Regions from separate parts of the Lysinibacillus sp. A4 genome, predicted to be linked through region 2. Evidence: riboswitches for the same ligand, from Rfam matches in the RefSeq annotation. Region 2 holds a riboswitch; the other holds the start of a gene.

Region 1 (4,066 bases), on a different contig from region 2:
GTCTTAAACCAGTACAGCGCCGTATTTTATATGCGATGTTTACGGAAGGCAACACACATGATAAGCCGTTCCGTAAATCCGCAAAAACAGTGGGTAACGTAATTGGTAACTATCATCCGCACGGCGATAGCTCTGTGTATGAAGCGATGGTACGGATGAGTCAGGACTGGAAGGCACGTCATATGCTTATTGAGATGCACGGGAACAATGGCTCGGTAGATGGCGATCCTCCAGCTGCAATGCGTTATACAGAGGCGAGACTATCAGCTATTGCCGCTGAAATGCTACGAGATATTGGCAAGAAAACGGTTGAATTTGTGCCAAACTTTGATGATCAGGATATGGAGCCAACTGTATTACCAGCACGTTTTCCTAACCTTTTAGTCAATGGCTCTACAGGAATTTCCGCTGGTTATGCGACAGATATTCCGCCACATGCCTTAGATGAAGTACTGGATGCTGTGTTGATGCGCTTAGACAAGCCTAATGTTACTGTAGATGAATTGATGACGGTGATTAAAGGACCTGATTTCCCAACGGGTGGAATCATTCAAGGTGTTGATGGCATTAAAAAGGCGTATGAAACAGGTCGTGGTAAAATCATCGTCCGTGCACAAGCAGTTGTTGAACCAATCAAGGGTGGTAAAGAGCAAATTGTTATCACTGAGTTACCATATGATGTAAATAAAGCGAATCTTGTGAAAAAAATTGATGAGCAACGTGTAGATAAACGATTAGAAGGCATTGCAGAAATTCGAGATGAATCAGACCGTACAGGCTTACGTGTCGTAATTGAGCTGAAAAAGGATGTACCAGGACAAGGAATTTTACAGTACTTGTTTAAAACAACGGATTTACAGGTAGCTTATAATTTTAATATGATTGCCATTCATAATCGTCGTCCAACGATGATGACATTGCCATTATTGCTAGATGCGTATATTGCCCATCAAAAAGAAGTGGTAACAAACCGTTCTATTTATGATTTGCAAAAGGCAAAGGATCGTTCCCATATTGTAGATGGATTAATTAAAGCCCTTTCCATTTTAGATGAAGTCATTGCGACGATTCGTTCTTCAAATGATAAGAAGGATGCGAAGCTTAATTTACAAGCAAAGTTTGATTTTACAGAGGTACAGGCAGAGGCCATTGTAAGCCTGCAATTATATCGTTTAACGAATACGGATATTACAGAGCTTCGTCAGGAACAGGACGAGTTAAATAAGCTAATTGCGAAGCTAGAGGGGATTCTGCAAAGTGAGGCTAAGCTTGTGCGTGTTATTAAACAAGAGTTACTAGATATTAAGAAACGCTTTACAGAGCCTCGCCGCTCGAAGATTGAGCAAGAAATTGAAGAAATTAAAATTACATTGGATGTCCTTGTGCCAAGTGAAGAGGTTGTCGTAACAGTAACGAAGGATGGTTATATTAAACGTACATCCACACGTTCTCATGCCGCTTCAAACGGGCAAGATTTTGCCATGAAGGATTCAGATTATTTATTGTATGAAGCAAACTTAAATACACAGCACCATCTACTGCTTTTCACAAATCGAGGCAATTATATTTATCAGCCTGTTCATGAGCTGCCTGATATACGCTGGAAGGATCTCGGCCAGCATATTTCAAGTATTGTACCAACAGGGGAAGATGAATCGATTATTGCGGTTTATGGTTTCGAAACATTTGACCAGCCAAATACGTATGTCTTCACAGCCACAAAAGATGGCCAAATTAAGCGCTCACCACTCGCAGACTATGCGGTAACGCGTTATTCAAAGCCAATTAAAACGATGAATGTCAAGGCTGGTGATGCGATGATCTATGCATCATTTGTAACAGATGACGTGGAGCTGATGCTCACAACGGATACAGCCTATGCGATTCGTTTCCCAATGGAGGAACTACCTGTGACAGGTGTGAAAACAGGTGGTGTGAAAGGGATCACACTAAAAGATGGAGAAGCCTTAGTTGGAGTCAATGTGTTACAGCCTGATGTTACCCACTATGTAGTGATTGTGACACAGCGTGGGGCCGTGAAGAAAATGAATGTCGCTGAAGTTGAAGTAGCAAGTCGTGCAAAACGTGGACTAAAAGTATTAACAGAGTTAAAAGCAAACCCTCACCGAATTGTGGCAGTTGTTCAAGCAACAGACGAGGAGCAGGTTGTGATTGAAACTGAAAAAGGTGTTCAAGAGATGATTGACGTACAAGCATTGTCTCGTGCGGATCGCCATTCCAATGGTTCATTTAAAGTGGATATTGCAACAGATGGAGCAATTTCTCATGTTGTAACAGCCAAAAAAGAACAGAAACCAAGCTAAAAGCATGCCCAGCCTCTTAGGAGCGCTGGGCTTTAAGCTCTATTCAAAAATAGCACCTTGTCATTTAAGTGAAACTATGGGTATAATAATCATCGAAAAGTTCATAGCGAAAGAATGTAGGGGGGCTAGTAATTGCTAGCTGAGATTGTGTCCGGTAGACGCTGACCCTTTGAACCTGATTTGGCTCGTACCAGCGTAGGGAACATCTATTCAAAAAGCAAAGTTTTGAAGATTGATTGCAATACGTCTGGGAGGAATCCTAGGCGTTTTTTTATGTTTTCAAGCAACAGCTTGCCAACATTGTATACGCTTTCTTCTGGTGACAACATTCATTCATGAACACTTTCATATTACAAACTGGGAGGCTTTCGCATGAAAAAATGGTTTTTTATTTTATTGGCAGCACTATTGACATTAGTAGGCTGTAGTGACAAGGATGACAAGCAGGCTGCAGACAAGCTGAAAAAGGTGTCTGTGGTACTGGATTGGACGCCGAATACAAATCATACAGGACTATATGTTGCCAAAAAACTCGGTTATTTTGAGGAACAGGGTTTAGATGTTGATATTATTATGCCTGGTGAGGCGGGCGCAGATCAGCTTGTTGCTTCTGGAAAGGCGGATTTTGGCGTGAGCTATCAGGAAGGCATAACACAGGCACGAGTACAGGATGTGCCGCTGGTCTCCATCGCAGCAATTATACAGCATAATACATCTGGCTTTGCTTCTATTGCTTCGAAGGGCATTACATCGCCAAAGGATTTTGAAGGTAAAACCTATGGTGGTTGGGGCGCGCCATTAGAGCAAGCCGTTTTACAATCACTCATGCAAAAAGAAAAGGCAGATATTAATAAGCTAGATATCGTCAATGCAGGGGATTTAGATTTCTTCACAATGATGGAAAAAGATATAGATTTTGCTTGGATTTATTATGCATGGACTGGGATTGAGGCTGAGCTGCGTGGGGAAAAGATTAATATGCTATATCTTACAGATTATAGTGATCAATTGGATTATTATACGCCAGTTTTAGCTACAAATGAAAAAATGATACAGGACAACCCGGATGTAGTCAAAGCCTTTGTGGCAGCTGCATCGAAGGGCTATGAATACGCAATTGAAAACCCAAGTGAAGCGGCTGATATTTTAATCGAAGCGGCACCTGATTTAGATAAAGCATTAGTGCATAAAAGTCAGGAATGGCTGGCTGATAAATATCAGGATGATGCCAAGCAATGGGGAGAGCAAAAGCTTTCTGTGTGGGAAAATTACGCGAAATGGATGTCTAGCAATCAAGTACTAGAGGGCGAATTTGATGCGAAAAAAGCCTTTACTAATGATTTCTTACCTAAAAAGGAGGCCAAATAAGATGGCAAATTCATTAATCAGTGTACAAATCATTCCGAAGACAGAGAAATATGAAGATGTTATACCATATGTCGATGCAGCAATTGCGGTGATCGATGCTTCTGGGGTGAAATATGAGGTACATCCATTGGAAACAACGATGGAGGGTGAGCTTTCAACATTGCTCCAAATCATTGAAAAAATGAATGAGAAAATGATTGAACTTGGTGCCATTAATGTCATTACACAAGTGAAAATTTTATATCAGCCAACGGGTATTACGATGGATACATTAACGGAGAAATATCAGTAATGAAACGTGCATTACAGAAGGGAAGGACGATAATTTTTATCGCCTTCCTCTTGTTCATATGGGAACTAATCGTGAGGTTTGC
Region 2 (4,066 bases):
CAAAGACATCGAAGAATATTGATGGTGCCCACGCCTTTATAAACTTCATGCTAAGTGCTGAATCAGGTGCTCAAAATGCCGATTTTGTAGGCTATTCTACGCCTAATCTTGCAGCTATGGACTTAATGGACGAAGAAGTTGTTTCTGACGAACGCTACTATCCTTCTGAAGAACAACGCGATACATTAGAGGTCTACAAAAACTTAGGACCTGATTATTTAGGGAAATACAACGAATTATTTTTAGAATTTAAAATGGGTATCCGATAATTCAACTAGCGAATTGACTTTTACATCAATTCGCTAGTTTTTTTTCTCTTCTTATTTAACTGACTATTAAATAAGAACATTTTCAATTGACTATTTGCATTATTATATTTAGAAAATATTTTGTCTGAATTTTAATAGATTTTCACATCAGTATTCTTGTGATATTCCTTCTGATGCGCTATAACATCGCTACAATTTATAGCCATGCTTTATGCCATTACAGACAGACTCTCACATTTTTTAATTCTCACTTTATAAGAGAAGTCCATAGATTGTTGTTGCTTTACTAATTTATCCCCATAGCTTCTTTTCCCCTCAATTTTTATGACTAACATCTATTATTTCTTCATGCATAGGTGCGCGGATGAAAACTTTTGTGGAAAACCATTCTAAATATAGAACCAGTACGATAATCTTAACTATTAGCCAAGCAATAATTCTTTATGATAGACTGTACTATATTTGATTACAAAAAGGGGGTTCATTCGATGACCCAGCAGAAGTCCAATAAGGCGGCTTTGTATATTTTAATGTTTAATATGTTTATCGCAATGGGAAGTATTGGCATTATTATTCCTGTCATGCCAGAGTATTTAAAAATATTTGGTGCAGCAGGACAAGTTCTAGGTATGCTAATCGCAACGTTCGCCTTAGCTCAATTCGTATTTTCTCCTATTGCTGGGAATCTTTCAGATCAGTACGGACGAAAAAATTTAATTATTTTCGGTCTTATCGTAACAGGTCTTGCACAAATCGGATTTGGCCTTGCTACAGATGTATGGATGCTCTTTTTAGCACGATTTTTAGGTGGTCTAGGTTCCGCATTTGTTGCACCTCCTATTATGGCTTTTGTCGCTGACGTCACAACCTATGAAGAACGTGGGAAAGGTATGGGGATGTTGGGTGCCGCTATGTCTCTTGGCTTTATGATTGGACCTGGTATTGGTGGCTTTTTAGCAAAGGTAAGCTTACATTTCCCATTTTTCACAGCTGGAGCTGCAGCCATTGTAGCATCTATTTTATCTTACTTTTTATTACCTTCTACCAAACCAAACACTGCGCAACAGAAACAAAAGCAAGACAATCTGGCGAAGCAAATGGCTCGTTCCATACATATGCCTTATTTTGTTATGCTCATAATTATGCTGGTGTTCTCGTTTGGAATTGCAAATTTCCAAACGACATTGTCATTATTTGTGACAGAAAAGTTTAATTACACACCTGTAGATATAGCGATTATATTAGTTGTTGGTGGTGCTTTTGGAGTAGTAGTACAAATGTTTATTATTACACCATTGTTCAATCGTTATGGTGAAATGAAAGTAGTACTAGTAAATTTATTTATTGCATCCGTTGCTATTTTCTTAATATTATTTGTTTCTGGCTTTGCCCTTATTTTAGTTGTAGCAACAATTTTCTCTACAGCAACGACATTAATTCGTCCAGCTGTTAATACACTCATCTCAAAGCTTGCAGAGAAAGAGCAGGGATTTGCTGCGGGCTTGAATAATGCCTATATGAGCCTCGGAAATATGATTGGACCCGCTTTGGCAGGTTTATTATTTGACTGGAATATGAATAGCCCATATATTTTCGGTTCTATCATATTATTAGCCTGTTTCTTCCTTGCGCTCATCTGGACAGTGAAAAAAGCACCTCATTTAATGCATCCCGATACAAAATAGTCTGAAAAATCATTGACTATTTTTAGCAGTATGGTACATTATTGTTGATTCACAAAATTGAATGATTTTAACCACTAGGGGAGTCTTTAAAAGGCTGAGACGTATATGGTAATATACGGACCCTTTGAACCTGATCTAGTTCACACTAGCGGAGGGAAGTGGCGCTACTTGCTGTTGTCACTATATACACGCAAGGCCGCTTCCTATTGTTTAAAGGGGGTGGCCTTTTTATTTTTCCTCACGAACTTTACCAAAAGGAGTGAACTTTATGTCAATTCGTAAATTAACAGTCATGGCTTTATTAGTAGCCGTTGCTGTTGCAGGCTCTACTTTCGTATCCATCCCAACAGGCATCGCACGTGCTTACCCCGTTCAGCATGCGATTAATGTGATAGGAGCCATTATACTTGGGCCTGTACCAACTGTTATAGTTGCCTTTGTCACTGCCATCATTCGTATCCTTACTGGAACAGGCTCTCTACTAGCTATCCCTGGTAGTATCATCGGTGCGGTCTGTGCTGCTCTTGCCTATAAATATAGCAATAAAATGTGGTTAGCTGGTATCGGAGAGGTTATCGGAACGGGCATTCTGGCTTCACTTATTGCCGTCCCTTATGCAAAATTATTCATGGGAACATCTGTAGCAGCATTCTTCTTCCTACCAGCCTTTTTAACATCAAGTACGATCGGTGCTATTTTAGGTGTAATGGTTGCGAGTAGCTTGCGTAAAACAGAGCTCGTAAAGAGATTTAATTCTTCTCTTTATTAAGAGGTATTGGATTATGAGCATTCATTGAGCTGCGGGCAGTCCAATTTGGAGCGCCTTTCTCCTCCTTATGAGCAAAGAGTCCACTTTGTAGATCATCTTCCCCTCTCTACAAAGGGGATAACTCTCTATTTCAAGCAACATAAAAAAAGCAGTGCAAAACTATTCGAGTTTGCACTGCTTCCTCTATTTAAGATCGTTTTTTCATGCCTTTTAACAACTGTGCTACATTTGTATCTTCTGCTTGTATAGTTTTTTCCTCAACCAGCGGCTCTTTTCTCTTCACATTCGTTAGGAAATTCCAACCAAAGCGTCTTATGGTAATATCAATAAAGAAAAGAAGCATACTTGCTAAGAGTATCCATGTGGCAATATTTTGCCGATCTGCTCCTTTTGTCGTAAAGTCACGGAAAACATCTTGTGGTTCCTTTAAAACAGTGCCTCCTGTTCGTTTAGTTAACTCTTCTATCAGTTGGTTATTTACAGGGAGTAGTTCGTATTCAGCACTATAAGGAACACTTAGCCCTGCCTGATAAATGGCCTTCTTTTCATCTGCTACACGGAAGAAAATTAATCCAGGTTCAGCTTGTACTACAGCTCGAACTTGGGATGCGGAAATGGTTTCAAGTTGTGTTTCTAGCTCCTCCCCTGCCTCATTTACCGCTACAATATCTAAAAATGCAGCTTCATTTGTAGGGTCTGTAATCATAAAGGAACCATCTGCTTCCAATCTTACATCATAGGCTACATCATTGTAGCTTGGTAGCATCTGAGAAATAAGTGTTTGCCAAAATGCTCCCCAATTCTGCCATCTTGCCCAATCTCCTGTCCATTTACCCGTTGAATCAGATGTAAAGGCAAATGTTTTACCAAGACCATATTGCCACTGCGCTAACACAGGATCTTCCTTCTCGCTTTCTGCTACAACAGTAGCCCCCTGTTTTGCCGTTGTCCCAATGTATGCATTCATTTGTGGGACCCCATTTGCAAACAGCGAGTTCCATCCTGCTGCATTATAAATTGCTGGATAGAATGGATTGTCCTCAATATAGGTGCGGGAAATCATAGCTGTTTCACGAGATAAAATAGACGGAATGGTTTGCTCATCTATGACATCATAGAAACGTCCACTACCCATGTCACTAAGCGCTTCTAATAAGTTCGCATCAGCATCTTGTCCAATCGCTACTGTCGATAAGGTTATACCATTTTCTTTTCCTTCAGTAATTAAATCCTCATAATTCCCTGCCTGTGATTGCCCATCTGTTAAGAGAATAATATGCTTACGTTGGAGCTTTAAATCAGCAAGGTTCTCGTAGGCTTTAGCTAATGAACTATAGATTTCT

What was found. Region 2 has a riboswitch for thiamine pyrophosphate ahead of thiW (energy coupling factor transporter S component ThiW). Riboswitches for the same ligand answer to the same signal wherever they lie in the genome.
Region 1: it holds a riboswitch for thiamine pyrophosphate, as region 2 does, so the genes downstream of both, NY607_RS08785 (ABC transporter substrate-binding protein) here and thiW (energy coupling factor transporter S component ThiW) in region 2, are expected to answer to the same signal.

The regions. Positions count from the first base shown of each region.
Region 1 is NZ_JANWTB010000004.1:53,923-57,988, reverse strand. Features, by position in the region: gene parC (DNA topoisomerase IV subunit A) at 1-2,324, shown strand, start outside; TPP riboswitch at 2,433-2,543, shown strand; gene NY607_RS08785 (ABC transporter substrate-binding protein) at 2,697-3,692, shown strand; gene NY607_RS08780 (thiamine-binding protein) at 3,694-3,984, shown strand; gene NY607_RS08775 (ABC transporter permease) at 3,984-4,066, shown strand, end outside.
Region 2 is NZ_JANWTB010000006.1:342,585-346,650, forward strand. Features, by position in the region: gene NY607_RS14750 (ABC transporter substrate-binding protein) at 1-269, shown strand, start outside; gene NY607_RS14755 (MFS transporter) at 758-1,954, shown strand; TPP riboswitch at 2,021-2,128, shown strand; gene thiW (energy coupling factor transporter S component ThiW) at 2,223-2,723, shown strand; gene NY607_RS14765 (VWA domain-containing protein) at 2,911-4,066, opposite strand, start outside.